3 regions of the Arthrobacter sp. K5 genome follow, and region 3 is predicted to be linked to each of the others. Evidence: riboswitches for the same ligand, from Rfam matches in the RefSeq annotation. Region 3 holds a riboswitch; each other region holds the start of a gene.
The links. A riboswitch is a leader RNA that binds a small molecule or an ion and turns the genes downstream of it on or off. The one in region 3 is predicted to bind thiamine pyrophosphate.

Region 1 (9,734 bases), 1.2 Mb from region 3:
TCGCTCACCCTGCTGCTGGAGTGCCTGCTCCTGGCATCCGTCTGGAACGGGGGCACCGCAGCGGTGAACATCGGCGGCTGGGTGCCGCCGTGGGGGATCGTCCTGGTGGTGGACCAGTTCTCATCGCTGATGCTCGTGGTGTCCTCCGCGGTGAGCCTCGCCGTCCTCGTGTATGCCACCGGCCAGGGCATGGCCGACGGCGACCAGGACGCCCCCGTGTCGATCTTCCACCCGACCTACCTGATCCTCGTGGCCGGGGTCTCCAACGCGTTCCTCTCCGGGGACCTGTTCAACCTCTACGTCGGCTTCGAGATCCTGCTGACGGCAAGCTATGTGCTGATGACCCTTGGCGGCACAGGTCCGCGCATCCGTGCCGGCGTCACCTACGTGGTGGTCTCGGTGGTGTCGTCGGTGCTGTTCCTGATCGCCATCGCGATGGTCTACGGCGCGACCGGCACCATCAACATGGCGGACCTGGCCATCCAGCTGTCGGAACTGGACCAGGGAACCAAGACCCTCCTGCACGTCATGCTGCTGGTGGCCTTCGGCATCAAGGCCGCCGTTTTCCCCTTGTCCTTCTGGCTTCCGGACTCGTACCCCACCGCCCCGGCCCCGGTCACGGCCGTGTTCGCCGGCCTGCTGACCAAAGTGGGCGTCTACGCCATGGTCCGCACGGAAACCCTGCTGTTCCCCGGCGACAGCCTCAACACGCCGCTGATGGTGGTGGCGCTGCTGACCATGGTCGTCGGCATCCTGGGTGCCCTCGCCCAAAGCGACATCAAGCGTCTGCTGTCCTTCACCCTGGTCAGCCACATCGGCTACATGGTGTTCGGCCTGGCGATGTCCTCCGTGGCCGGCCTCGCGGCTGCCGTGTTCTACGTGGCACACCACATCACCATCCAGACCAGCCTCTTCCTGGTCACCGGGCTGATTGAGCGCCGCGGCGGCAGCTCCTCGGTGGACCGGCTCGCCGGGCTGGCTAAGCTGTCGCCGCTGCTGGCCCTGCTGTTCTTTGTTCCCGCCATGAATTTGGCCGGCATACCGCCGTTCTCGGGCTTCCTGGGCAAGCTCGGCCTGATCCAGGCCGGCATCGGGCTGGGAACCCCGCTGGCGTACGCCCTGGTGATCGGCGGCGTGCTGACAAGCCTCCTGACCCTCCTGGCCGTCGCCCGGGTGTGGAACCGTGCCTTCTGGCGCAAGGCCGAGGACGCGGAGCACCCCGACCCGGTACTCCTGGCGGTCCCCGCCCCGGAAAGCGGCACGACGGCGGTGCGCCTCCTGCCCCGGACCATGGTCGGGTCCACGCTGGGCCTGGTGGTCCTGGGTGTCGCGCTCACCGTGTTCGCCGGACCCCTCTTCCAAGTGGCGGACCAGTCCGCCGCGGCCATGCTGGACAGGTCCGCCTACATCCAGGCGGTGCTCGGTGACGGCGCGTCCGTCCCGGCCCTGGCGCTGAGCGGAGGCGGAAAGTGAGCCGGCAAAGGGTGTCCCTGCGGCAGGAACTGCCGCTGCTGGTCTGGCTGGTCATCGTCTGGGGAGCACTCTGGCAGGACTTCAGCCCCGGCAACCTGCTCTTCGGCGCCCTGCTGGCGGTTGCGGTGGCCCGCCTGTTCTACCTGCCGCCGGTGGAGCTGAGCGGCCGCTTCAACGTGCTGAAGGCCGTACCGTTCGCGGTGGTGTTCCTCGGCAGGGTGGTGGCCGCCAGCTGCCAGGTGTTCTACCTGGCGGTGGCCCAGGGGCCCAAGGTGACCAACGCCGTCGTGGCCGTTCCGCTGCGCAGCCATTCGGACCTGATGGTGACGGCAACCGGCCACGTGATCTCCCTGATCCCGGGGTCACTGGTTGTGGAGGTGGACAGGTCCACCTCCACGCTCTACATCCACGGGCTCAACGTGCGGAACGGGGAAGACGTCCTCAAACTGCGCAAGGAAGTCCGGGACACCGAGGCGGGGCTCATCCGGATCATGGGAACGAAAGAAGAGCTTGCCGCCCTGAAGCAGGAGGTTGGCGCATGATGGAGCTGGTCCTCACCGTCACGGCTGTGGCGCTGGCCCTCGCCGCCGCGGGTGCGATCATCCGCATCGCCCGCGGCCCGTCCCTGCTGGACCGGGTCCTCGCGGCCGACGTGCTGCTTGCCATCCTCGGGGCCGCGCTGTGCATCGACATGGCAGTGAACCGGCACCTGAACAACCTGATGCTGGTGGTGGCCGTGTCCGTCATCGGATTCATCGGCTCAGTGACGGTGGCACGCTTCGTGGCCGACAGACGGGAGCAGCCCAATGAGTCCTGAACCGAACGCCGTGGATACCCTGATCGATGCTGTGTCGGCCGTCTTCATGGTGGTGGGCGCTCTGATGTCCCTCGCCGCCGCCATCGGCCTGCTGCGCTTCCCGGACCTGATGAGCCGCATGCACGCCGCCACCAAGCCCCAGGTGCTCGGACTGTTCCTGCTGCTGGCGGCGGTGGGGCTGCAGTTGCGCACCTGGTGGGTGTGGCCGGTTCTGCTCGTGGCCTGGATCTTCCAGCTGCTCACCGTGCCGGTCTCGGCCCACATGGTGGGCCGCGCCGGCTACCGCACCAAGCACCTCCACAAGGAGCTGCTCAGCACTGATGAGCTGGAGGCCGTGGTGGTGAAGGCCGCCAAGGCGGCCCGGGAATCGGAAGAGGACGACGCCGGCAACCGCACCGCTGGTTGACGGCGGCCGAAACCACGGGCAGGGCCCCGCCTGCTGAGCAGACGGGGCCCTGAGCGGTAGCAGCGGATTTCTACCGGGTTGCGAGCACCCCGGTTGCGGTGCCGCCACGGCTGGACTGGACCAGGACGCTGGTGATCTGCCGGTTCGGTCCGGGCTTCACCCGGTAGGACCAGGCACCGAGGGTGTCGACCTGTGCTGTGCCGATCTTGGTGACGGCCCGGCCGGGCGTGGTGTCGTAGATGACCACGGTAGTGGCCGGGATCAGGACTGCCGTGTTGCCGGCCAGCGTTGAAGTGCCCGTGACCCGAAGCTCGGTGCCCAGCCGGTGGCGGGAACCGGCGACAGCAACGGTGTCCGTCTGGACCGTCAGATTCACCGTCGCCGGTGCGCTGCCGATGCCGTTCTTGTCCGTGACGATCAGCTGGATCTGGATGGGGTCGTTGGCCTTGGCTGTCAGCGGCGCCGTATCGGTGGTCTTGGCGTAGTACGGGACGGTGACGGTGGGCTTGGCGGCTGTGTCGCTGGAGAAGGTGACGGCGGGTCCGCTGACCTGGAGCCACTTGTAGCTGGCGGCACCCGTGGAGGCGCTGCCGTCCAGCTGGACTGTTCCGCCGCGCGTGACCGTGGTCGAAGCGGCGGTGGCTACCGCCGTCGTCGGCTGCGTTTCGCCGGGGACGGACCCGCTGCCGGTGTCGACGACGGGGCCGGGATCCGGGGCGGGAGTGACCGGGTCCAGCCCGACCGGAGTTGCCGAACCGCCGGTGACGGTCACGGGCAGGGACGCGGAGCCGCCGGCTGCGGTTTTCACCGTGACGGTGGCCGGGGGAGCCTTCACCGGGAACGACTTTTCGGCTGCTGTTCCGGCCGCCGGCTCATCCAGTGTGCCCAGACCGGTGACGGTCAGCGGGTAGCCAACGGAGGAGAGGGCACCGACGGTCAGGTTCGTGCCGTCATAGACAGCCTTGGTGATCAGGATGCCGCTGGGCTTGGTGACGCTGATCTGGCTGCTGCTGGCGGGCTTGTCGCCGATGTTGGTGACCTTCACCGTGGCCGGCGCGGTCCCGGTGAACTGGACCCGGGCGTAATACCTGCCCGTGTCGGGGTCACTGAGCATGGGGGTGGTTTCGAAAACCCCGGCCTGCCCGTCCACCTGGAGCTGGGCGCCGTTCCCGCTGCTGGCGAACACATCGATCATGGTGCTGTTCAGGACGGCGCTGTCGCCGTTGACTCCCTGATTGGTGGAGATCTTGCCCTGGACGGTGAACTGGTCCGTTTCCAGGGCCAGGCCGCCGCCGTTCACCGAGAACTTGTTGTAACCGAACGGGCTGCCGGTAACGGTGTGGTCCTGGCCCGGGTCTCCGAGGTAGCCTTCGGGCGCTGCCGGGGCGGCGGCCGGATCCCACTTCAGGAACGGGCCGATGTTGCTCTTCAGGGCCGTGGAGAAGTTGCCGACGGCGGGTGAAATGTCCTCGACGAGCTTGCCGTCGCCGGCGCCGTCGGTGTCGATGGTGATGGTGCCGTAGGGGTGCTGGAACGTCAGGGTGGCGTTGGCCGGTCCGCCCTTGACGACGATGCGCTGCCGCCCGAACACCACCTGGTCGCCTTCGGTGACCGTGTTGGCGAACGCTGCCTCCAGACCGAGGACCAGGACGGCGCGGCCTCCACCGGGAAGGGCCAGTTCCGAGCCGGCGAGCATGTAGAACGCCTCTTCCGGGAAGTTGTCCGGGAACGAAATGGGGGCGGTCTCGTCCGGGATGTCTCCGGGCAGGAAGCCGCAAAGCGGGTTTTCCGCGTCAAGGCAGAGCTCGACGCGGGTTTTGTTGCTGTCCTCGTACCAGGACGGGAAGCCATACTCGGTGTTGACGGGCCCGACGGCGGTCAGTCCGCCAGGGTTCTTCACCGTCACCTGTGTGGCGGCAAGCGATGTGCCGGCGCCGGTCGCGGCGAGCAGCACGGCCGTCGCGACAGCGATTCCGCGGCGGCGGGATGGGCGCGGGGCCCGATGTCGTGGGGTCAGGCGCTGGGCCGACAGGAAAGGTGGGATGGATACCATTTTTGTCTCCTCGAAAAGACGCTGATGGCATCCACCTAATGCGGCGTGGGTTGGAAAAACGTTCGGGTACGAGGTTGCAAAAACCTTGGAATCTAAGGTTTTTGGCGGCGGCGTGGGGGGACCCGTGGTGCTCCTGCCAAGGCCTTGCCAGCGCCGCCGCGGGCCGTGCCGGGGCTTGATGCCGGCGGCTGCGGGGGCACGTGACCGGCTGCCGCCGCAGGACGTGACCGGACCCGGCACCGCGGGTCTGCGGTGCCGGGTCCGGCTGTTGTGAGCCCGGCCGAGGTCATCAGCACTGCCGGGTTCAGAACATGTATAGATTGGCGTGCCGGGCTTGGAGAAACCCGGCAGGATGCCGAACCGGCCGGACCAGGCTCACCCTATGTTGGGGGGCTAAAGGGCCGGGACGATGTCCTGGCGCTGGACGATGTCCTGCGCTGGGAGATGCCTGGGTCTTGGCGAAGCTTGCCGCTAGACGATGTCCTGGGTCTTGGCGAAGCGGGTGATGGCCCGCTGGGTGCCACGGTTGGCCAGCACCTGGATCACCGCGCTCACGGAAGCGGAGACGAGGGCGAACGTCAGGGCTGTGCGCAGCGTGGTGGGGACGTCGTCCTTGTCACCCTTGGGGGGCTTCCGGCCCGTGACCTTTTCCCAGATGGTATCGACGGCCTTGGTGCCGGCGAACCCTGCCAGCAGGCTGATGCCGGTGCCAAGCAGCTTGATGAAGAAACTCATTGCGGAACTCCTCGCGTGATGAACACTGGTCTTTTCCTACCCTATCCGCATGAGGCGCTAGCCTAGCCGCATGGACCGGTGGATTTCCCGCAACGCCTGCACCACAAGGTCGTGGTCCGCCTTCTGCGGCAGCCCGGACACCGTGACCACGGCCACCGCTCCCACGTCCCGCACATAGATCGGGAAGGCTCCGCCGTGGGCAGCGTAGGTGGACTGGTCGAACCAGGCGTTGTCCTCGATCCGTCCCCCGCCGGCCCTGCCGCGCAGGCCTACCAGCAGTGAGGGCTCCTCATAGCGCACGGCAGTCCGCTGCTTGGCCCGCACCCAGCCCTCGTTGTCCGGAGTGGCTCCCTCGAGCGCAACGTGGAAGAGGACCTGTTCGCCTTTGGTGATGTCGATGGCAATGGGCAGGTTGTCCTCCTTGCCGCGTTCCACCAGTTCCAGGCCCAGCGCCAGTGCATCGTCCTTGCTGAACCTCGGGAACTGCAGTTCGGCGATTTCACCCTCGATCTGACCGATCAGGGCTTCCAGGGATCCCGCCGGCTGTTCCTCGGAGGCATCGGGGTCAAAGGCGGGCAGGGCAGTGCTGCCGGAGTCCTGTAGCGTCATGGCCCCAATGTACTCCGGACAGCTGTCCCGACGGCGCAGGAAAACTCCGGCATTGTGACAACGGCCCCGGGATTCCGGGACCTCCGAGGTGTAAACTGGACCGGCCCACAAGGGCAGATTTATCACGACAGGGGAGCGCCGCCGTCGGGATGCAAAGGCAACTGCCAGCGCAACCGCGGATGGGCGCTGAGAGTGCGGACCGCCGCAGACCCTCGAACCTGATCCGGCTAGTACCGGCGTAAGGGAGTCGAGTTCTCAAAGTGCCCGGCAGCAGGTGGCCCAGCCACCGGCAGCCGGGGGAACGCTTTCCCCTCCTGTTCCTCAGGAGGACCATCATGACAACTGCAGCAATCAAGAAAACCAGCTACAACTGGCGCGTGGCCGACATCGTCGTGGCAGCACTTATCGCCGTTGCCGGCGGCGTGATCTTCTGGGCCTGGTCCCAGGGGGCCAACCTCATCTCCACCCCCATCAACGCCGTCTACCCGCCGCTGACCGGCCTGTACGCCGGCGGCTGGATGATTCCGGCGGTCCTGGGCATGCTCATTATCCGCAAGCCCGGCGCGGCCCTGTTCTGCGAAACGGTGGCAGCCACGGGTGAACTTCTCATGGGCTCGCAGTACGGCACCACGGTGCTGATCTCCGGCGTCCTGCAGGGCCTGGGCGCGGAGCTCGTGTTCGCCGCCCTGGTGTACCGGAAGTTCAACCTCCCCGCATCGCTGCTGGCAGGCGCCGGTGCCGGGCTGTTCTGCGGCCTCAACGACTCCTTCGCACCGTGGGGCTGGAACATCGCCTACGCCGCAGGCGACAAGTTCGCGTACATCGTGTTCTGCGCCATCTCTGGCGCAGTCATCGCCGGTGCCCTGTCCTGGATCGCCACCCGGGGCCTGGCCAGGACCGGCGTGCTGAGCTCCTTCGCCTCCCGCAAGGCAGCCACGGAGCCCGTCTTCTCCTAATGCCCGGACAACACGACGGCGCGGTCCGCCCCGCCGCGGTACACGCCCGCGGGTGGGGCTGGCGCCACGCCGGCCGCACCAAACCTGCCGTCCACGCCCTGGACCTGGACATCCGCCCCGGCGAACGCGTCCTGCTGCTGGGCCCTTCCGGGGCAGGCAAGTCCACGCTGCTCCACGCCCTGGCCGGGGTGCTGGGGGACAGCGACGCGGGCAGCAGTACCGTGCACGGGACCCTGGACGCCGGGACCCTTGACACCGGGGCAGCGGACCGCGACGACCCGGATGAGAGCGGCGAGTTGCTCATCGACGGTGCGCCGCCGCGCGCGCAACGGGGCCGTGCCGGACTCATGCAGCAGGACCCGGAAACCCAGGTGGTGCTCTCCCGCCTGGGCGACGACGTCGCCTTCGGCGCCGAGAACCTCTCCGTGCCCCGCGACGAGATCTGGCGCCGCGTGCACGAGGCGCTGGACGACGTCGGACTGTCGCACCTGCCGCTGAACCACCCGACGTCGGCCCTGTCCGGCGGCCAGAAGCAGCGCCTGGCGCTCGCCGGCATACTGGCGATGCGTCCGGGACTCATTCTGCTGGACGAGCCGACCGCGAACCTCGACCCGGTCGGCGTCCTGGAGGTCCGGGACGCCGTGGGCCGCTGCCTCGACAAGACCGGGGCCACCCTGGTGGTGGTGGAGCACCGGGTCGCGGCCTGGAAAGATCTGGTGGACCGCATCGTGGTCATGCAGCCGGGGTCCGCAGCGAACGGTGCGGTGCTGATCGACGGGACGCCGGACGAGGTCCTCGAGCAGGCCCGCGGGATGCTTACCGCCGCCGGCGTCTGGGTCCCGGGCTACGTCCCCGAAACCCGGCGCCGCCTGGCTGTCCCCGGCATTGACGGCGGCCAGCTGCTGCTCGCCGCCGAAAAGCTCGCGGTGTCGCGGGAACGGCCCCGGCGCCGCGGCTTCCGCTCCGTACCGCCCGAGCCCGTACTGCGGGACGTCACGGCGCAGGTCCGGGCGGGGGAGGCGCTGACCGTCACGGGTCCCAACGGCGCCGGCAAGTCCACCTTTGCGCTGACGCTCGCCGGGCTGCTGCCTCCGGTGGACGGCAAGGTCTCCGCGACCGTTGAGTTGAGTGGCGGAGCAGGAATTGACCCTTTCAAGTGGAGGGCCGAGCAGCTGATCGCCCGGATCGGCACGGTGTTCCAGGAACCCGAGCACCAGTTCGTCACCGGCCGCGTCCTGGACGAGCTGCAGTTCGGGCCGCGCCATCTGGGCCACGGCGAGGACCGCGTTGACGAGCTGCTGGAGCGCCTTCGCCTCACGCATCTCGTGGACGCCAACCCGTACACGCTGTCCGGCGGGGAGAAACGCCGGCTGTCCGTGGCCACTGTCCTGGCCGCCCACCCGCAGGTGCTGGTCCTGGACGAGCCAACCTTCGGCCAGGATGCCAACACCTGGGCGGAGCTTGCCTCGTTCCTTTCTGAGCTGCTCGACGCCGGCACGGCGGTCGTGTCCGTCACGCACGACGAGGAGTTCACGCATGTGCTCGGCGGCACCGAGCTGCGGCTGGGCTCCGGCGGACGGCCCGAGCCGCGACCCGTGGAGCCCGGGCTCATTGTGCCCACTTCAGAAGCCGAACCAACGTCAGAACAGGCTGCGACATGAGGGAAGCACTGACACTCACCGGAAACCGGGCAGTGCTGACACGCGCCAATCCACTGGCCAAATTCGCCGCGGTCTTCCTGATCACCCTGGTGCTGGCGCTGTCCATCGACTGGATGTCCGCCTCGGTGGCGCTCGCGTGCGAGCTGCTGGTCTTTCCGCTGGCCGGGTTGACGTTTTCGCTGCTGTGGCAGCGCGGGTGGCCGCTGATCCTGGCTGCCGCTGTGGGCGGCTGGAGCACCTCCATCCTGGCGCCGGACAGCGGAAGGATACTGCTCGACGTCGGACTTTGGTCCATGAGCGAAGGTTCCCTTCAGCTGGGGCTGGGTTTTCTGCTGCGGGGCCTGGCCATCGCCCTGCCTGCGGTGCTGCTGATGAGCTGCACCGATCCCACGGACCTGGCGGACGCCCTCGCCCAGAAGGCGCGGCTTCCGCATCGTTTTGTGTTGGGGACCCTGGCCGCGATGCGGCTGGTCGGGCTGATGGCCGAGGAATGGCAGACCATCGGCATGGCCCGGCGCGCCCGCGGCGTCGGATCGCGCGGCAACCCGTGGCAGCGGATGCGGGCCACCCTCGGGCAGAGCTTCGGTCTCCTGGTCCAGGCCATCCGACGCGCCACCCGGCTTGCCGTGACCATGGAGGCCCGCGGATTCGGCGGGGCCAGCCGGACCTGGGCTCGCGTGTCCACCTTCAGTGTGCTGGACGTCTGGGTGGTGCTCGGCGGAGTGCTGATTGCCGTCGGTGCGGTGGCTGCCGCGCTGTGGGCCGGTACGTGGAACATGGTGTGGCTTGAGGGCTCCTAGCCCGCAGGCCGCGCCATCCGGACCTCGGGCAGCCCTTCCCAATCCTCGATCGTGTCCCTGGCGCCGGTGAAGTCGAAGCCGTTGCGCCGGTAGAAGGCCTGGGCGCGCGGGTTGTCCTCGGCCACCCACAGCGCGGCCGTTTCCTTCCCGATCGCGGCATCGAGCAGTTCCTGGCCCAGGCCCCTGCCATGGTGGGAGGCGAGGAGATAGATGCCCCAGAGTTC
Region 2 (9,734 bases), 340 kb from region 3:
TTCGGGGCGGCCCCGCCGGAACCTGCCCGGTATTCCTCCAGCGGAACTTTGCCTGCTGCCCAGGCAGCCAGTACCGGCTCGACGATCCGCCAGCATTCCTCCGCGGTGTCGCCCCTCACGGAGAGCAGCGGGTCTCCGGTCAGGACGCCCTCCAGGACTTCGCCGTAGGGCAGCAGCTCGGAGGCGTTGAGTTCGGCCACGAGCGCGGCGCGGTCCAGGCGGAAGATATCCCCGGGACCGTTGACGTCGACGTCGAGTTCCAATGTGTCGGGACCGAAGCCGATCCGGAGCGTGTTGGGCGTGTCCCTGCCGGTGAAGCCTGCGGGCAGGTGCGGGACCGGCCGGAAGGTGACCACAGCCTCCTTGCGCTTGGCCCCGAGGGCCTTGCCGGAGCGGAGGATGAACGGCACGTTCTTCCAGCGCCAGTTGGCGATGCCCACGTGCACTTCGGCGAGGGTCTCGGTGTTCCGGTCCGGATCCACGCCCTCCTCCGCGGTGTAATCGGGGACGTCCCTGCCTTTGAGGCTTCCCGCCAGGTAGCGCGCCCGCCGGGTGCTGTCCGTGTACGGCGGCTTGATGCTGCTGGCCCGCAGGACGGTGGCTATGGCGTCGCGGAGGTCGCGCTCGCCGATGGTGGCCGGCGGCTCAATGGCCAGCAGCGCCATGATCTGCAGCAGGTGGCTCTGGATCATGTCGCGCAGTGCGCCCGCGCCGTCGTAGTAGCGCGCCCGGCCCTCCAGCGCCAGGTCCTCCTCGAAGATGATTTCCACTTTGGCGATGTGGTCGCGGTTCCAGACCGGCTCCAGGAAATTGTTGGCGAACCGGAGTCCCAGAATGTTCAGGACGGTGGCCTTGCCCAGGAAATGGTCCACCCGGTGGATATGGTCCTCCGGGACCAGGGTCAGGAGCGTCTTGTTGAGTTCACGGGCGGACTCCTCGCCGGAGCCGAAGGGCTTTTCCATCACCAGGCGGGTGCCGGCGGGGACCTGCTCGGGCCGCAGGATTTCGCAGGCCTTCTGGCTGACCTGCGGCGGCAGGGCGAAGTAGACAGCAACCGGGCCCTCGAGGTCGGCCAGGAGCTGCGCGAGCGGGCCGTCCGCGGTGACGTCGGCCTGATGGTATTCCGTGGACTTTGCCGTGGCCGTCAGCGCCTCCTTGCCGGCGCCGTCAGCTGTTTCGGCGGCCGCATCGAAGGCGGTGTGCACGCGTTCCCGCCACTGGTCCCGTGACCACGGATCCGAACCGGCCCCCACGAGCTTTAGGCCGGTGGCGCGGCCGGTGGCCACCAGCCTGGCCAGGCCGGGCAGGAGGAGCCGGCCGGTCAGATCACCGGAGGCGCCGAGGATGAGCAGGGTTTTTACAGTCGTTTGGCTCGTCACCCTGCCAGCATGCCACCTTGCAGGCGTGACTTGATACCCTAGATAGTCGAGTCCCGTTCATCCACTGAAAGAAGTGCACGGCGCGTGTTCAATTCACTCTCTGACCGGTTGACAGCAACCTTCAAGAACCTTCGCGGCAAGGGCCGCCTCACCGAGGCAGATGTCGACGCCACAGTCCGCGAGATCCGGCGCGCCCTGCTGGATGCGGATGTTGCCGTCCCCGTGGTCCGGGAATTCACCGGGCAGGTCCGTGAGCGCGCGCTTGGCGCCGAAGTCTCCGGAGCCCTGAACCCCAGCCAGCAGATCGTGAAGATCGTCAACGAGGAGCTTGTCGAGATCCTCGGCGGCGAGACGCGGCGCATCCGGATGGCCAAGACCGGCCCCACCATCATCATGCTCGCCGGCCTCCAGGGCGCCGGCAAGACCACCCTGGCCGGAAAGCTCGCCAAGTGGATGAAGGCGCAGGGCCACAGCCCCATCCTGGTGGCCTGTGACCTCCAGCGTCCCAACGCCGTGACGCAGCTGCAGGTTGTGGGCCAGCGCGCGGGCGTTCCCGTCTTCGCGCCGCACCCGGGCGCCACCTCAGAACTGGCCCACCCGGCCGGCGACCCCGTCGCCGTCGCACGCTCCGGCGTCGAGGAAGCGCGCCAGAAGCTGCACGACGTCGTCATCGTGGACACCGCCGGCCGCCTCGGCGTCGACGCCGACATGATGGAGCAGGCACGCCAGATCCGCCGGGCCATTGTCCCCAACGAAGTCCTCTTCGTGATCGACTCGATGATCGGCCAGGACGCCGTCAACACGGCGACCGCCTTCGACGAAGGCGTGAACTTCACCGGCATCGTGCTGTCAAAGCTCGACGGCGACGCTCGCGGCGGTGCCGCGCTGTCCGTTTCGTCGGTCACCGGCAAACCCGTGATGTTCGCCTCGACCGGTGAAAGCCTGGACGACTTCGAACTGTTCCACCCGGACCGGATGGCTTCGCGCATCCTGGACATGGGTGACGTCCTGTCCCTCATTGAGCAGGCTGAAAAGTCCTGGGACAAGGATGAAGCAGCCCGGATGGCGAAGAAATTCGCCGACCAGGAGGACTTCACGCTTGACGACTTCCTCGCGCAGATGCAGCAGATCCGCAAAATGGGCTCCATGAAGAAGATGCTCATGATGATGCCCGGCGCGCAGAACATCCGGCAGCAGCTGGAGCAGTTCGACGAGCGCGAGATCGACCGGGTGGAGGCCATTGTCCGCTCGATGACCCCGCACGAGCGGGTGGCACCCAAGATCATCAACGGGTCCCGCCGGGCCCGCATCGCCCGCGGCTCGGGCGTGCACGTGTCCGAGGTCAACGGGCTGCTGGAACGCTTCGCCCAGGCACAGAAGATGATGAAGAAGATGGCCCAGGGCGGCGGCATGCCGGGGATGCCCGGGATGCCCGGCATGGGTGCCGGCGGTGCCCGCAAGGGCGGCAAGAACGCGCCCAAGAAAAAGGCCCGTTCCGGCAACCCTGCCAAGGCGGCGCAGGAGCTTCGCGAAGCGGAGGCCAGGCGGGCGGGGGCTTCCAAGGCGGTGCCCACCGGAGCAGCCTTCGGCCAGCAGTCGGGCGACTTCGATCCGTCCCAGCTGAACCTGCCCAAGGGCTTCGACAAGTTCATGGGCGGCAAGTAGGGGCGCACGGTCATGTCGGCCGGCGCCGATGTCAGACCGCTGCCATAAGGTTGGGTCATGTATAAGCAGCGGGTAGTGTTCGTCCACGGTGCCGGGAATTTCGGCTCCGCGGCGTGGCCGCGCCAGCACGGCATGGCCCTGCAGTACGACGCCCTGTTTCTGCGGCGCCACGGCTTTGACACGGAGGCCGAACCGCTGGAGACCGACTTCGCCGAGGACGCCCGCATTGTGCTGCGGTCCCTGGCCGACGACGGTCGCGGGGCTGCCGGGGGCCACGTGGTGGCGCATTCGCAGGGCGCCATCGCCGCCATGATGGCCGCCGTCGAACGCCCGGACCTGGTCTTCTCGCTGGCGCTCGTGGAACCGGCCTGCCTGTCGCTCACCGCCGACTTGCCCGCCACGGCCGCGCACCGCGCCCTGATGGAGCCGCTGTTCGAGGTCAGGCACCAGCTCGGCGACGACGACTACGAACGTGAGTTTTTGCGCCGCGCCTTCGCGGCGGACACCCCGGAGCCCAGTACCCCCGAGGCGAAGCGGGCTGCGCGCAGGCTGCGGCTGCAGGCGCCCCCGTGGCAGGCACCGCTGCAGATCGTGCCGGGCGTTCCCACCCTGGTTCTCACCGGCGGCTGGGAGCCGCTGTACGAGGAAATCGCCGGCTACCTGCAGGAGACGGGCGCCCTGCACCGCATCGCTGCGGGCGGGCACCGGCCCAACGATTCACCGGAAGGCGACCGTTACATCAGGTCGTTCATCGCCGAGGTCAGCCGGCGCCAGCATCCCCAAGCGTCCTGATGAACACTTCGTCCTGACGGACCCCCGTCCGGCCAGCCCCCAATACCAGCCGGACAGGGATTTCCGGGAGCCGTCAGTTGCGGGCTGACTCCGGAAGCCGCAGCTCGGGCAGGTACACCTTTCCGCCCGCAGCGAGGAATTCCTGGCTCTTCTCGCGCATGCCCTCCGCCATCTCGGCGAGTGCGGCCTGAGCCTCGGCTGAGCCGTACTCGTTCCGGATGTCCTGGCTGATCCTCATGGAGCAGAACTTCGGCCCGCACATCGAACAGAAATGCGCTGTCTTGGCCGGTTCAGCCGGCAGCGTCTCATCGTGGAAGGACTCGGCCGTCACCGGGTCCAGCGACAGCGCGAACTGGTCGCGCCACCGGAACTCGAACCGGGCCTTGGACAGTGCATCGTCCCGCTCGTTCGCGCCGGGGTGCCCCTTGGCAAGGTCGGCCGCGTGGGCGGCGATCTTGTAGGTGATGACGCCGGTCTTTACGTCGTCCTTGTTCGGCAGGCCCAGGTGTTCCTTGGGCGTGACGTAGCACAGCATCGCCGTGCCGTACCGGGCGATTTCGGTGGCGCCGATCGCCGAGGTGATGTGGTCGTAGCCGGGGGCCACGTCCGTGACCAGCGGGCCCAGCGTGTAGAAAGGCGCACCCTTGCAAAGCTCCTGCTGGCGCTCAACGTTCTCACGCACCAGGTGGAACGGGATGTGCCCCGGCCCTTCCACCATGACCTGCACGTCGTACTCCCAGGCCCGCTGGGTCAGCTCAGCCAGGGTGTCCAGTTCGGCGAACTGCGCGGCGTCGTTGGCGTCCGCCGTCGAGCCGGGCCGGAGACCGTCGCCCAGCGAGAAGGCGACGTCGTACTTGGCGAAGATCTCGCACAGCTCGTCAAAGTGGGTGTACAGGAAGTTTTCCTGGTGGTGGGCCAGGCACCAGCCGGCCATGATCGACCCGCCGCGGGAAACGATGCCGGTGACGCGGTTCGCCGTGAGCGGCACGTACCGCAGCAGCACGCCGGCGTGGATGGTCATGTAGTCCACGCCCTGTTCGCACTGTTCGATGACGGTGTCGCGGAAGATTTCCCAGGTGAGGGCGTTCGCTTCGCCGTTGACCTTTTCCAGGGCCTGGTAGATCGGCACCGTGCCGATCGGCACGGGGGAGTTGCGGATGAGCCACTCACGCGTGGTGTGGATGTCGTCGCCCGTGGACAGGTCCATGACCGTGTCCGCGCCCCACTGGGTGGCCCACTGCAGCTTGTCCACCTCCTCCGCGATGGAGCTGGTGACAGCCGAGTTGCCGATGTTGGCGTTGATCTTCACCAGGAACGCCTTGCCGATGATCATCGGCTCGGACTCCGGGTGGTTGATGTTGGTGGGGATGATGGCCTGTCCGGCGGCGAGTTCGCTGCGGACCAGTTCCACATCGCAGTTTTCGCGGAGGGCCACGAAGCGCATTTCGGGGGTGATGATGCCCTGCCGCGCGTAATGCATCTGCGTCACGGTCTTGCCTTCCGCCGCACGGCGGGGCACCGGCCTGGCGCCCTTCCACTCGGCGGAAGCCGCGCCGCGGCGCACGGCTGATTTGCCGTCGTCGAGCAGGTTCCGTTCACGTCCCTCGTACGTTTCCGTGTCTGCCCGTGCCGCAATCCATTCCGCCCGGAACGGCGCGAGGCCCACCACGGGGTCGCTGCCCGGACCCGCCGTGCGGTAAACCCGCAGCGGGGCGTTCTGCTCACCGTTCGGTGAAGGCTCCAGGGCGATTTCCGTTACCGGAACCCGCAGGCCGTCCCCCTCCAGATACGCCAGTGAATGGGATTTCAGCGACTGCGTGACACTGCCGGCAGCATCACCGGTGGCTTCACTTTGGGCTGCATTGTTTTGGGCTGCATTGTTTTGGGCTGCATTGTTTTGGGCAGGGCTCAGCTGTGATTTCTGGGTGCTCAATGTACTGCTCACTTCCTTCGCCGGCATTACCCGGACAGGTTCAACGGTCGCAGGCTGCACCAGCCTGATCTCAGCCCCTGCAGGGGCACCCGTGTGGTCGTAGACGAAGCTACCACAGCTTCGGCTTAGGCTGGAGTCATGGCTCACATCATCGAATTCAGCGGACCCGTGCTCACTGCTCCGGACGAGGAACGCCGCGGGCTCTGGGCCGTGGACGGGAAGCTGACGTTCAATCCTCCGGGCCAACGGCCGGACGCCGTCCTGGACGGCTGGGTCCTGCCCGGGTTCGCGGACGCCCACTGCCACATCGGACTGGGCCCGGGCGGTCCTGTGGACGACGACGTGGCGTACCGCCAGGCCATGACGGACCGCAACGCCGGCACGCTCCTTGTCCGGGACGCCGGGGCCGTCAGCGACACCCGCTGGCTGCAGCAGCGGTCCGACACGCCGCGGATCATCAGGGCGGGCCGGCATGTGGCCCGGTCCCGCCGGTATTTGAGGAACTTCGCGGTGGAAGTCGAGCCGGAGGGCCTTGTGGAGGCGGTGCGCAAGCAGGCGAGGGAAGGGGACGGCTGGGTCAAGCTGGTGGGTGACTGGATCGACCGGACCGCCGGCGACCTCACGCCCTCGTTCCCCGCCGCGGCCGTGCGGGACGCCGTCCGCGCCGCCCACGACGAGGGGGCCAGGGTCACGGCGCACTGTTTCGGCGAGGACACCCTGGATGACATGCTGGCCGCCGGCATCGATTGCATCGAGCACGCCACGGGCCTGCTGCCCCGGCACATTCCGCGGTTCGTCGAGCAGCAGGTGCCGATCGTGCCGACGCTCATCAACATCGCCACCTTCCCGGACATCGCCGCCCAGGCCGAGCCGAAGTTCCCGCGGTATGCGGAGCACATGCGCGCACTGTGGGCCCGCCGTCGCGAGCGTGTCCTTGAGGCCTACGCGGCCGGCGTCGAAATCTACGCGGGAACAGATGCCGGCAGTGTGATCCGCCACGGCCGCATCGCGGACGAAATCCTCGAACTTCACGCCGCCGGGCTTCCGGCGGCAGCGGCGCTTGACGCGGCCTGCTGGCGCGCGCGCCGCTGGCTCGGGGCCGAGGGACTGGCGGAAGGCGCGGCCGCGGACGTGGTGGTCTGCCGGGAAGACCCCCGAGCCGTGCCGGAGACCATCCGCAGCCTCACGAATGTGGTGCTCCGCGGAAAGATCGTGCATTAGGAATAAATTGAAGCTTCAAGTAATTTAGAGATGTAGAGGCCGCCGAAATCCGGTGGTCCGGACATTTCGGGAGTATTCAATGACAGCAGCAGACAGCAGCCAGGACTTGCTTCCTGCCGACCTCACCATGGGCACCGTCATGCTCAAAGTGGGCGACATGAAGCTCATGACCGATTACTACCAGCGCGCCCTCGGCCTCGACGTCGTCGCCGAGCAGGACGGCGGCCTCTACCTCGGCCGCCTCGCGACGCCGCTGGTGCACCTTGCTCCCGCGCCCGGCCTCAACATTCCCGGCCGGGGCGAAGCCGGCCTCTTCCACACGGCGCTCCTGTTCGAAGGCCAGTCCTCGCTGGCCGCCACCGTTGCCAGCGCCGCCCAGTATGAACCGCAGTCCTTCGTGGGCAGCGCCGACCACCTGGTGAGCGAGGCGTTTTACTTCACCGATCCGGAGGGCAACGGGATCGAACTCTACTGGGACCGGCCGCGTGAGGCCTGGTCGTGGGACGGCAGCAACGTGGTCATGGACAGCCTGGCGCTGCCGCCGCAGAAGTACCTCCAGGACCACCTCACGCAGGAGTCCGTGGAAGGCCAGCGCGGCACCGGCGCGGGGGTGGGGCACGTCCACCTGCAGGTGGGTGACGTCCAGTCCGCCCACGACTTCTACGTCGGCACCCTGGGATTCGAAAAGACGGCCGGCTGGCACGGCCAGGCACTCTTCGTGTCCGCCGGCGGCTACCACCACCACATGGCCATGAACGTCTGGAACAGCCGGGGCGCAGGCCCGCGCCGGGACACCCTGGGCCTTGGCGAGGTCCTCATCGAGGTCCCCTCGGGGGACGACGTCGGCGCCCTCGCCGACCGCCTCAAAGTCGCCGGAGTCGAATCGCACCACACCGGCTCCGAGCTCCGGTTCGAGGATCCGTGGCGCAACCGCCTCCGCGTGGCCGTGCGCTAAGCCCGGCGGACCCGGTTGGGTTAGGCTGACATTCGAAGGGCCCCGGCACCGCCGACGCCGGGGCATCCACCGCCGACGGAATGAGAATGAATCCATGGGCTTCGCCGAAGTGTTTGTTGCCACCCACAATGACGCCCTCAAGCGGGCAGGGGCGCTGGAAGGCGGCGCCGCTGCCGGAGACGGCATCCGGATCGCCGGCATCACTGATTTTGAGATCGAACAGCTCGGCGACCTTGCCGGTGCCGCGGTGCACGCCGCGGGCGCGGACTATGAACTGGCCATGGTGGACGTGGCCAGCGATTCACTTCTGGGCGTGCCGGCGGCGATGGTCCGGGCCCTGGCCGAGCTTCTCACCTACGAATCCGAGGGTGAGGGCAACGTCCTGGATGAGGTGGCCGAGCGCTGGGCCGCCGAGGATGACATGCCCTTTGGTGCGGGAGAAGCGAAGACCTACGTCCAGCAGCTGGCAGAGCTTGCCGCCACCGTCGACGAGGGCAGCAGGACCGGCCTCTATGTCTGGTCTTCCTAGCGCGCAATAAGCCTCCGTCCGCATGTCAAGTCGAAATAACGCGGACGATCTGGCACAATAGACAGGTACTCGATCTGCGTGGCCCCTCTCTCCGCGTCTGGATCCTGTCCTTTTCGAACCCCCAAGTACGGCCCGCCCCACGGGTGCAGAACGCGGGTTCAACCCCGTTTCAGAAACAGGAGTGACCACAAAAGTGGCCGTAAAGATTCGCCTTAAGCGCTTCGGTAAGATGCGCGCACCGTACTATCGCATCGTTGTCGCCGATTCACGCACCAAGCGTGATGGCCGTGCCATCGAAGAGATCGGCAAGTACCACCCCACCGAGGAGCCCTCATACATCGAGGTCGACTCTGAGCGTGCACAGTACTGGCTGTCCGTCGGCGCGCAGCCGTCGGAGCAGGTCGCCGCGATCCTGAAGATCACCGGTGACTGGCAGAAGTTCAAGGGTCTGCCGGGCCAGGAAGGCACCCTGAAGACCAAGGCCGACAAGGAAGCATTCGTTGCTCCCGAGAAGGGTTCCGTGATCATCCCGGAAGCCATCACCAAGAAGGCCAAGGCATCGGAAGCCCCCGCCGAGGCTGAAGCAGAGACCACCGAGGCTGAGTAAGTTGCTGGCAGAAGCGCTCGAACACCTCGTCCGCGGCATTGTCGACTCCCCTGAGGACGTCAAAGTCAGTGCCAAGAACAACCGCCGCGGGGATACCCTCGAGGTGCGCGTTCACCAGGAAGACCTCGGACGGGTAATCGGACGCCAGGGCCGCACCGCGCGTGCACTGCGCACGGTCGTGGCAGCGCTGGCAGAGGGCGAGCAGGTCAGGGTCGACGTCGTCGACACCGACCGCCGCCGGTAACGCGCCTGCAACACTTGCCTTAAAGTCCGGCCCCTCCACCAGCTAACGGTGGAGGGGCCGGACTGCTTTGGGCCCTGGCACCCACAATTGTCTTAACGACGCATACACGCAGTCCAAACAGAGGAACACATGCAGCTTCAGGTGGCCCGTATCGGCAAACCCCACGGAATCCGCGGCGAGGTGACCGTCCAGGTGCTCACCGACGCGCCGGAGGACCGGTTCGTTCCCGGCACCGAGTTTGTGGTGGAACCCGTCTCCGCCGGGCCGCTCACCGTGCGCAGTGCCCGCTGGAACAAGGACATCCTCCTGCTCGGTTTTGACGAGGTGGCCGACCGGAACCGCGCCGAGACCCTGCGCGGCGCCAAGCTGTTCATCGAAACCGAAGAACTCGACGAGGATGACGACGAGG
Region 3 (9,734 bases):
TGATCAGCAGCGCGGCTTCGACGGTGTCCAGGGCAAGGCGTTCCATCCTCGCCGCCAGCTGGTCCGAGTACGCCATGATTTCGGGCAGCGAGGGGAGCGCCTCCCGGGCCCAGGCAGGCACGGGCTGGTTGTTGCTCAGTGCCTCGCAGATGACCAGGACAAACCGGTCCACGAGCCGGCGCAGCGGCGCGGTGGTGTGGGCGTACGCCGTGCCGATGGCTGACTGGACGGCGACCTCCGGGACGGTTCCGTCGAAATGCGTGTACGCGGCGCCGCGGAAGAGCATGCCGGCCGAATGGAGGATGGCCAGTTGCCGGTGGTCGGTGGGGTCGAGGGTGCGCAGGTACTCGCCGTAGCTTTCCTGCCCGTCCCAGGGTTTGCCCAGCGCGGCTGTCTGGCGCTTGAAGTGGCTGAGCGAGCGTTCATCCGGGGCCGGCATGGTGCGCAGGATCCCCACCTTGCCATTGAGCATCAGCGAAGCGGCGGCCATCCCGGTCATGAGCGAAATCTGGGCGTTCCAGTCCTCCACCGGAAGCTGGGGGACCGCCACGATCCGGTAGCCGCCGTCGGGAAGCTGAACAATCTCCTGTTCCGGCATGTTCAGGCTGGCCCCGCCGCGGGCCCGCTCCAGGTCCACGCGCTTGCGCCCCACCTCGCGCAACAGCTGCAGCATGGGAGGGGCGGTTCCGGCATCCAGGTCCGCCTGGACGCCCCTGTAGTTGAGCTTGGCTCGGCTGCGCACGGTGGCCCGGCGCACCACCACGGACACCACCTCGGCGGCGGCGTCGAGCTCGAAGTCCCAGACGAAGGCGGAGCACAGCTGTCCGGCCAGCAGGCTGCCGGCGTTCTCGCTGATCACCTCGGGATGCAGCGGTATCCGGCCGTCCGGCGCGTAGAAAGTCTGCCCGCGGCGGCGGGTCTCGGCATCGAGCGCGCCGCCCGGCCGCACGAAGGACGGTACGTCGGCAATGGCGTAGAGGATCCGGTAGCCCTCGCCGCGGCGTTCGATGAACAGTGCCTGGTCCAGATCGGTGGACGACGGCGGATCGATGGTCAGGAATTCCACCCCGGTCAGGTCCAGGTCCGGAAACTGCCGGTCCGCCACGGCGGCTTCGGCTTCCTTGAGAACGTCCTCGGGGAAGTCCCCCGGTAGCTCCAGCTCCGTCCGCAGTGCGCTCAGGGCGTTCGCGAGCGCGTTGGTCTGCTCGTGGACGCTGGGCGACAGACGATGATGTGACACGAAAATCAGGTTAGCCCGAATTGCGCCGTTAGTCTTGGATTATGGGCACATCCTCGGCTGACACCGCTCGCTACGACCGTTTCGTCGCAGACCTTTTCGGCGTGATGGCGTATGGCGAATTGTCCGCGTTCGAACGGCTCTCCTCCGACGCCCGCTACTCACCCACGCTGCATGACCGGGCCGTGATCGGCAGGATTGCGGTCATTGAATTCGAGCACTACGAACTGGTGAGCGCCAAGCTGGCTGAGATGGGCGTCGACGTCGAAAATGCGATGCTGCCGTTCCAGTCGGCCGTGGACCACTTCCACGAACGTACCCGTCCGGCGGACTGGTACGAATCCCTGATGAAGGCCTATGTGGTGGACACTGTGTCCGCCGATTTCTACCGCGCGGTGGCCCGGTTCGTGGATCCCGGAACGCGCGAGCTCATCCAGCAGATCCAGTCGTCGGAAGAAGCCACGGGCGTCCTCCGGGAGCGGCTCAAGGGAGCGCTGGCGGACGACCCCCGGCTCGCGTCCAGGCTCGCGCTGTGGGGCCGCCGCCTCCTGGGTGAAGCAGTCACGCAGGCCCAGCGCGTGGGCCACGAGCACGCCTTTCTTGGCGAGCTGTTCGTCGAGGCGGAGCCCGGCGCCACGGACGCCACCGCACGGGAGCTGATGCGGGGCATCACCGCCGAAGTCGCGGACAACCATTCCCGGCGGATGGTGCAGCTGGGACTGAGCGGATAGCTAGGAGATGGCCGCCGGCGCCGTTGCGTCGAGGGCGTCGAGCAGTTCCGCGGCGGCGGCTGTCGGGTCTGCCGCATCGGTGATGGCGCGGACGACGACGATCCGGCTGGCTCCGGCCGCCAGGACCTGCTCCACGTTCGTGCGGTCGATCCCGCCGATCGCGAACCAGGGCAGCAGCAGGCCGCCGACCCGTTCCTCGTTCGCGGTGCGGACAGCCTCCGCCGCGTAGCGCACAAGGTCGAGCCCGACGGCGGCGCGCCCAGGCTTCGTGGGCGTGGCCCAGAGCGGGCCCACACAGAAATAGTCCAGGCCGCTGCGACCGTGGGCGGCGCCGATGGCGGCATCCACCTGATCCGTGCTGTGGGTGGACAGTCCGATCACGGTGGCATCGTGCAGCAGCTTCCGGGCGGCGCGGAGCGGCAGGTCCTTCTGGCCGATGTGGAAGACCGGTGCACCGGCGATGGACGCGATGTCGGCGCGGTCGTTCACCGCCCACAGCCGGCCGTGCCTGCGGGCGGCGGCGTGGACGACTTCCAGCAGCTCGAGTTCCTCGGCCGCCTCGATGCTCTTGTCCCGCAGCTGGATGATGTCCACGCCGCCGGCAAACGCCGCGTCCACGAAGTCCGCGAAGTCCCCGCGGTCCTTGCGGGCGTCGGTGCAGAGGTACAGGCGGGCGGCGGTGTGGGCAGAGTGCTGGGTCATGGCAACCACCTTAGTTCCTCTAAACTGGGCAGGTACCGCGGGAGCCGTTACTGCTGTCATAAAAGGCGCAGGGCTGAGAGGGCGTCAGAGCCGACCGCTTGACCTGATCCGGTTAGTACCGGCGTAGGGAAGGATTATGCATGAACCCTGGCACAAACGGCGAAGAATGTGCCGCCACGAGTCTTGAGGCAGATGTGGCCGTCATCGGCGGCGGTGTGGTGGGCCACGGCATCGCCTGGGAGGCACGGCGCTCCGGCCGCTCGGTGGTGCTCATCGACGAAGCCCCCGGCAGCGGCGCAAGCTGGGCCGCGGCCGGGATGCTCGCTCCGGTCAGCGAACTGCATTACCAGGAGGAAGGGCTCCTGGAACTGATGCTGGAGTCCTCCGCCGGATGGCCGGAGTTTGCCGCCACCCTCACCGCCGGCGAGGACGCCGGGTACCTGACGACGCCGACACTTGCCGTGGGTGCCGATCCCGCCGACCGCCGCGCCCTGATGGACCTGCGGGACGTGCAGCGGACCCACGGCCTGGAGGTTGAACCGCTGACCATCCGCGAGGCACGTTCCCGGGAGCCGCTGATCAGCCCCGCGATCTCCTGCGCCCTGGATATCCCTGCGGACCACCAGGTGGATCCGCGAAGGCTCGTCCGGGCGATCGCCGACGGGCTGGCCGGCCATGGCCAGGAGATTGCGGCGGCGGGGGGATACGCGGTGCGGGAGCACGCCGCCGGCCTGCTCTGGGACGGCGGGCGGGTCTGCGGGGTCCGGCTGGCCGGAGGCGGGTCCGTCAGGGCGGCCGAGACCGTGGTGGCCAGCGGCCTGGCCGCGGCGCGGCTGCAGAACCTCCCGGAAGGCCTGCACCTGCCGCTGCGCCCGGTCTACGGAGACATCCTCAGGCTCAGGGTCCCCGCACACCTGCGGCCCCTGCTCACCGCAACGGTCCGCGGCATGGTGCGGGGCGTTCCGGTCTACATCGTGCCCCGCCAGGACGGCACGGTGGTGATTGGCGCCACCCAGCGCGAGGACGGGGTGCCGGGCACCAGCGCCGGCGGTGTCTACCAGCTGCTGCGCGATGCGCAGGTCCTGCTGCCGGCGGTCGCCGAGCTCGAGCTGCTCGAAGCCACCGCACGGGCGCGGCCGGGAACACCGGACAACGCGCCGCTGCTTGGCCGGGTGCCGGCCCGCGGGCAGGCGCCCGGGACGGACGTAGCCGGCCTCATCATCGCCACCGGCTTCTTCCGCCACGGCGTCCTGCTGACCCCGGCGGCCGCAGCGATCTGCCGCCAGCTCATGGACGGGATCGCGGATCCGCGCTGGGCCGCGTTCCGGCCGGGCCGGTTTTCCGCCGGGCTCGAGGACCCGGTGGGAGCGTCCGCTGCACTCTCACATTGACCTGCGTCACATTTGACCCGAACAAGGAACCAGCATGAACATCACTCTGAACGGTATTGAACAGGAAGTAGGCGAGGGCGCCTCGGTCACCTCGCTCGTCAGCCAGGTCACGGGACGCCGCCTGTCCGCCAACGGGCAGGCCGCCGACGGCCAGCGACTGGGTGTGGCGGTGGCGCGCAATGCAGCCGTCGTGCCGCGCAGCCAGTGGCACAGCACCGCCCTCGCCGAGGGCGATGAGATCGAACTAGTCACGGCAGTCCAGGGAGGATGAGCACGATGGCAGAAACACTGATTGGAACAGCAGACAGCCTTGTCATTGACGGGGTGGAGCTGACCTCGCGGCTCATCATGGGCACCGGAGGCGCTCCGAGCCTGGACGGTCTCGGCTCAGCGCTGGTCGCGTCCGGCACCCAGCTGACCACAGTTGCGATGCGGCGCTATTCGCCGGCCGAAACAGGCTCGCTCTTCCAGCTGCTGGTGGACCACAACATCCGCGTGCTCCCCAACACTGCCGGCTGCTTCACGGCCCGGGAGGCTGTCATGACGGCCGAGTTGGCCCGTGAGGCGCTGGAGACCGACTGGGTCAAGCTCGAGGTCATCGCTGACGAGCACACGCTGCTGCCTGACGCCGTGGAGCTGGTGGACGCCACCGAGCAGTTGGTCAACCGCGGCTTCAAGGTCTTCGCCTACACCAACGACGACCCCGTTCTGGCGCTCCGGCTCGAAAACCTGGGAGCCTCGGCCGTCATGCCGCTGGGGGCACCGATCGGCACGGGCCTGGGTATCCTCAATCCGCACAACATCGAGCTGATCGTGTCGAGGGCCTCCGTTCCGGTGGTCCTGGATGCGGGGATCGGCACGGCCTCTGACGCGGCACTGGCCATGGAGCTGGGCTGCGACGCCGTGCTGCTGGCTACCGCGGTCACCCGCGCGCAGAACCCTGCACTCATGGCCGAGGCCTTCAAACACGCCGTCAACGCCGGTAGGCTGGCGCGTGCGGCCGGGCGGATCCCGCGCCGTGAGCATGCCCTGGCGTCGTCGGCCATGGAGGGCCGGGCGGAATTCCTCTAGGTCCGGCCGCCTCTGCCGGCCCGGCGCGCGGCAGGCTCAACAGGTCCTTCCGAGGAGTGCACCGTGGCCGCCAGAGACGACATTCTCACCCGAGCCCAGATCGACGACGCGCTCGCAGGGCTTCCCGACTGGCGCTACAGGCTGGGCGGCCTGGTCACTGTCTATAAAACGCCGACGGCGGCGTCCGCGCTTGAGCTGATTGCCGCCGTCGGGCGTGTGGCAGAGGACATGGACCACCATCCGGACCTGGACTGGCGCTATAACCGGGTGTTCATCCGGTTCAGTTCCCACGACGTCGGCGGCGAGGTAACCACACGGGACACCCGGGCCGCGGCCTCCGTCAGCGAGGCTGCCTCGGCGGCGGGCGCCGAGGCCCAGCCCGGCCTGTACCGGTCGGTGGACATCGGTATCGACACGGCCGACGCGGCGGCGATCTCCGAGGTCTGGCGCGTCGCCCTCGGTTACCGGAAGGGCCGGTTCGGGGACCTCGTGGACCCGTACGGCCGCGGCCCGGGCGTGTGGTTCCAGGAGACCCCGACGCCGAACGACAACCGCCTGCACCTGGACGTCCACCGCTCAAAGGCCGAGTCGGCATCCGTCCTGGAGAAGACGGCGGCCACCGGGGCCTTAATAAACAGTGACCACGCACCCAATTGGGTGGTGGTCACTGATGCCCAGGGGAACCGGCTATGCCTGTGCACCGAGGAGGGCCAGGGGCCGGACATTGCCGGCTCTGAGGGCAACTAGATCTTCAGCGCTGCCGTCAGCCGCTGGGTGTCCTGTGTGGCACGGGCACGGCCGAGGTAGACCGCCACCGCCAGGGCGGCAGCCGTCCCGGCCACCATGGGAAGGACCCACGGCAGCCAGGTGAGGCCCGGCTGGTAGCCCAGCCCCGCCCAGATGCAGATGATCCACGCCAGCATGCCCACCACCGCAGCGGTGCCGGCCGGCAGGAGAATGCCGTACTTGGTGTGGCGCCGGTCGTTGGCCCAGACGATGAAGCCGGCGGCAACGGTTACCAGGAGCACGATCACGAGGGACAGCACTGGACGGCCTACAGTGCGCCGAAGCCGACCCGGCGCACTTCCTCTGCGCCGATCTCGACGTAGCCCAGGACGTTGGCCGGGATGATGATCTGGCGGCCCTTCTCGTCGTTCAGGCGCAGCTCGCTGCCCTTGGCGATGGCCTCGGCCACGACTTTGGCCACAGCGTCAGCATCCTGAGCCGATTCCAGCACAATTTCACGGCCGACGTTCTGAATGCCGATCTTTACTTCCACAGCAAGGCCTCCCAGCCAGTCAAGGTTGAAATTTCAAAGGTAGTTTCAGTTGTAGTCTAGGTCTCTTTGGGGAAGCGAGAGATTCCGCGCCAAGCTAAACGGTAAATCAGGTCGCTGGCCACATCGAGGTCGAGGTTCCCGTCCGTTTCGAGCCAGTACCGTGCGCTGACCTGTGCCATGCCTGCAAGCCCGCGGCCCAGCAGCTGGGCCTCCAGCAGGGGCAGCTTGGTGTCCTCCGCAATGACCTGCGCAATGGCATTGGCGAACGTCTTGTTGAACGTCTCCAGGCGCGAGCTGACGTCGGCGTCGTTGATCAGGTCGGACTCAAACACCAGCCGGTGCGCCTGGTCGTCGCTGTCAATGAAGCGGTAGTACGCGCGCATGACGGCCTGCACGCGCTCTTTGTTGTCCGTGGTGGAGTTCAGGGCGCCCAGCATGAGCTCGGTCAGGGCCCCGAGGTGGCTGTCCAGCAGGGCGAGGTACAGTTCCCGCTTCGAAGGAAAGTGCTGGTAGAGCACGGGCTTGCTGACGTGCGCCGTTTCGGCGATCTCGTCCATCGCGGCGCCGTGGTAGCCGTTGGCGACAAAAACCTCCTGGGCTGCGGCCAGCAGCTGGGCCCGCCGTTCGTCGCGCGGCAGCCTGGCGGAGCGCTGTCCGGCGGCGCGGGCCGGGCCGGCATTGGATTGCGCGGCCTGAGTTCGATCAACCGGTGCATGATGAACCACTGTTGGCCTTCTTTCCTTTGCAGTTAACTTCACTTTACCCGGGGGTAATATGACCGCGCGGTATCTTCAGGCATACATTGAAGTATGGCTTCTCCGTCCACCGCAAATACAGTCCGCACGCTCCCGGGCCCCCTGGTCGATCCCGCGCCCGGGCTTTCCACCGAGGAGGTGGAGCGGTATTCCCGGCACCTCATCATTCCCGAAATTGGCGCCCTCGGCCAAAGGCGGCTGAAGAACGCGCGAGTGCTGGTCATCGGCGCGGGCGGACTGGGGGCGCCGGCGCTGCTCTACCTCGCCGCCGCCGGAGTGGGCACCCTCGGGATCGTCGACGACGACGCCGTGGACCTGAGCAACCTGCAGCGGCAGATCATTCACGGAGTCAGCGACGTTGGCCGTCCTAAGATCGAATCTGCCCGGGACGCCATCGCGGAACTGAACCCGCTGGTGGACGTGCGCCTGCACAACGTCAGGCTCGATGCCTCCAACGCCCTGGAGCTGTTCTCCGGCTACGACCTCATACTGGACGGCGCGGACAACTTCGCCACGCGCTACCTGGTCAATGACGCCGCCGCCATCCTCGGCAAGCCGTATGTGTGGGGATCGATCTTCCGCTTCGACGGGCAGGTCAGCGTGTTCTGGGAGCAGCACGGCCCCACGTACCGGGACCTTTACCCGGAAGCCCCGCCGGCCGGTTCCGTGCCGTCGTGCGGGGAAGGCGGCGTGTTCGGCATGCTGTGCGCGGCGGTCGGATCGCTTATGGTGACGGAGGCCGTCAAGCTGATCACCGGCGTCGGGCGTTCGCTGCTGGGCCGGGTGGCGCTGTACGACGCGCTGGGCGGCAGCTGGCGCGAGATCAGGGTGTCCAAGGACCCGGACGCGCCGCGGATCACGGAGCTCACCGATTACGAGGCTTTCTGCGGCATCGCCCCGGCGGAAACGACCGACACCGAGCACAGTGTGACGGCAACGCAGCTGGCCACGATGCTGGCCTCGCGGCAGGCCGGGCTGAAGGACTTCGACCTCGTGGACGTGCGCGAGGCGGGGGAGTACGACATCGTCCGGATCGACGGTTCCGTGCTGATCCCGCAGGGGCGCATCCTTTCCGGCGAGGCCTGGGGCGAGCTGCCGCAGGATAAGGACATCGTGTTCCACTGCAAGGCCGGGACGCGGTCGGCAGCGGTGCTGGCTGCCGCCCGGAAGGCCGGTTACCAGCGCGTCAGCCATCTCGACGGCGGCATCCTCGCCTGGGTCAGGGATGTGGAGCCACAGAAACCCGTTTACTGATCCCGGCGGGGTCTCCGGGATCAGCGGGGGTTCTCCCTCCGTCACCGCCGTGCATGTCACCGCGGTAAATGTCACCGGTGCAGCTGTCACCGGGCGATGACGGGGATCTGCCGGGTGTGCAGGACCTTGCCGGTGATCCAGTCCAGCAGGTCCACGGTCAGCTTGTAGTCGCCGGCCGCCGGCGGGCGCAGGAGCATGTCGTACCGTTCGGCTGCGCCAAAGTTAACGATGCTGGTGCGCAGCGGGCCGGTCTCGGAGATGGGCCGTGCCGGGCCTGACGGGCTGGACGTGTCGCGGAACGGGCGCCCGTCGTGGGAGATCAGCTCGGCCATCGCCACGCGCCTGCCCGCCGAGTCGGTGAAGTAGGCGTTCACCGGGAAATAGTTGGCGTTCAGCAGGCGCAGCAGGGTGGGCTGGACCGTGCCTCCGTTGGACATGCGGGCACGGATACGGGTCAGGAAGATCGGGCCTTCTGCCTTGGGGATGCGAGCCAGCTCGCCGCCGAGCAGATAGAAGTGCTTGGGCTCGAACCTGTCCAGGCCGGCGTCGTCCCCGGAGAGCCCGGCGGCATGGTTGAGTTCGTGCCAGCGAGGGTCCACCGAGTACGGGACCAGGATGGATTCGGTGTCGATGTCGTACTCCGGGCCGTCCACAAACGACCGCCGCGCCCCCTTGGCCACGGGGTAGTCCGGATGGGCGGGTGGATCAATGATCAGCGGCCCGAACATGCCCATCTGGACGTGCAGGGTGGTGTTGACGTGGCAGTGGTAGAAGTACGTCCCGGACGCGCCGACGTTCGGGTTACCGGGTATTCCCCGTTCCGGCCGCCACTGGTAGGTGTAGCTCCCCGAGACTTCGAAGGAGGTGTGGCCCACGCCGTCGTTCCGGGGGTCGGGCTCCATGCCGTGCCAGTGGATGGTGTGGACCCGCTTGCTCGGGTGGATGGTGCCGTGGAACAGCTGGCCCTCGGTGAGGCGCACCAGGGGCGCCGGGTAGATCCGGCCCGAGTTCTCGGTTTCGAACGTCCACATTTCGAATTCGCCGCCGTCGTCGAACTTCATCTTGCGGTTGAAGAACTTGAATTCATGCGCGACGTCGGGAGTCTGCCGGAATTCTGTTGTGGGGCTGCCCTCGTGCATCTGGTCGGAACTGAAGTCCACCTGGCTGCGGTAGAGCTGGTGCCGCTGCGTGGCATCCGTGGGTCCGGGGGCAGCCACCGCCCAGTGCCCCACCAGGCCACCGGGGTACATGCCGCCCCTGGCCACCTGCGACGGTTCGGCGTGACAATGCATGGGGTAGAGCCAGTCCTCCTTC

Region 1: another riboswitch for thiamine pyrophosphate. It lies ahead of ABRP34_RS12330 (ECF transporter S component); the one in region 3 lies ahead of thiO (glycine oxidase ThiO).
Region 2: another riboswitch for thiamine pyrophosphate. It lies ahead of thiC (phosphomethylpyrimidine synthase ThiC); the one in region 3 lies ahead of thiO (glycine oxidase ThiO).

Annotation. Positions count from the first base shown of each region.
Region 1 is NZ_CP159279.1:2,716,992-2,726,725, reverse strand. Features, by position in the region: gene ABRP34_RS12365 (Na+/H+ antiporter subunit D) at 1-1,473, shown strand, start outside; gene ABRP34_RS12360 (Na+/H+ antiporter subunit E) at 1,470-2,015, shown strand; gene ABRP34_RS12355 (monovalent cation/H+ antiporter complex subunit F) at 2,012-2,290, shown strand; gene mnhG (monovalent cation/H(+) antiporter subunit G) at 2,280-2,696, shown strand; gene ABRP34_RS12345 (hypothetical protein) at 2,767-4,749, opposite strand; gene ABRP34_RS12340 (DUF4235 domain-containing protein) at 5,221-5,484, opposite strand; gene ABRP34_RS12335 (heme-degrading domain-containing protein) at 5,542-6,093, opposite strand; TPP riboswitch at 6,213-6,356, shown strand; gene ABRP34_RS12330 (ECF transporter S component) at 6,429-7,049, shown strand; gene ABRP34_RS12325 (ABC transporter ATP-binding protein) at 7,049-8,710, shown strand; gene ABRP34_RS12320 (energy-coupling factor transporter transmembrane component T) at 8,707-9,510, shown strand; gene ABRP34_RS12315 (GNAT family N-acetyltransferase) at 9,507-9,734, opposite strand, start outside.
Region 2 is NZ_CP159279.1:1,127,187-1,136,920, reverse strand. Features, by position in the region: gene ABRP34_RS05065 (glucose-6-phosphate dehydrogenase) at 1-1,379, opposite strand, end outside; gene ffh (signal recognition particle protein) at 1,464-3,044, shown strand; gene ABRP34_RS05055 (alpha/beta hydrolase) at 3,102-3,836, shown strand; gene thiC (phosphomethylpyrimidine synthase ThiC) at 3,910-5,769, opposite strand; TPP riboswitch at 5,765-5,872, opposite strand; gene ABRP34_RS05045 (amidohydrolase family protein) at 5,908-6,990, shown strand; gene ABRP34_RS05040 (VOC family protein) at 7,070-7,945, shown strand; gene ABRP34_RS05035 (hypothetical protein) at 8,040-8,474, shown strand; gene rpsP (30S ribosomal protein S16) at 8,668-9,081, shown strand; gene ABRP34_RS05025 (RNA-binding protein) at 9,083-9,325, shown strand; gene rimM (ribosome maturation factor RimM) at 9,455-9,734, shown strand, end outside.
Region 3 is NZ_CP159279.1:1,467,874-1,477,607, reverse strand. Features, by position in the region: gene ABRP34_RS06575 (RNB domain-containing ribonuclease) at 1-1,240, opposite strand, end outside; gene ABRP34_RS06570 (ferritin-like fold-containing protein) at 1,282-1,968, shown strand; gene thiE (thiamine phosphate synthase) at 1,969-2,670, opposite strand; TPP riboswitch at 2,698-2,817, shown strand; gene thiO (glycine oxidase ThiO) at 2,811-4,061, shown strand; gene thiS (sulfur carrier protein ThiS) at 4,096-4,332, shown strand; gene ABRP34_RS06550 (thiazole synthase) at 4,338-5,132, shown strand; gene ABRP34_RS06545 (4a-hydroxytetrahydrobiopterin dehydratase) at 5,196-5,879, shown strand; gene ABRP34_RS06540 (hypothetical protein) at 5,876-6,178, opposite strand; gene ABRP34_RS06535 (DUF3107 domain-containing protein) at 6,187-6,411, opposite strand; gene ABRP34_RS06530 (TetR/AcrR family transcriptional regulator) at 6,468-7,022, opposite strand; gene moeB (molybdopterin-synthase adenylyltransferase MoeB) at 7,221-8,420, shown strand; gene ABRP34_RS06520 (multicopper oxidase domain-containing protein) at 8,507-9,734, opposite strand, start outside.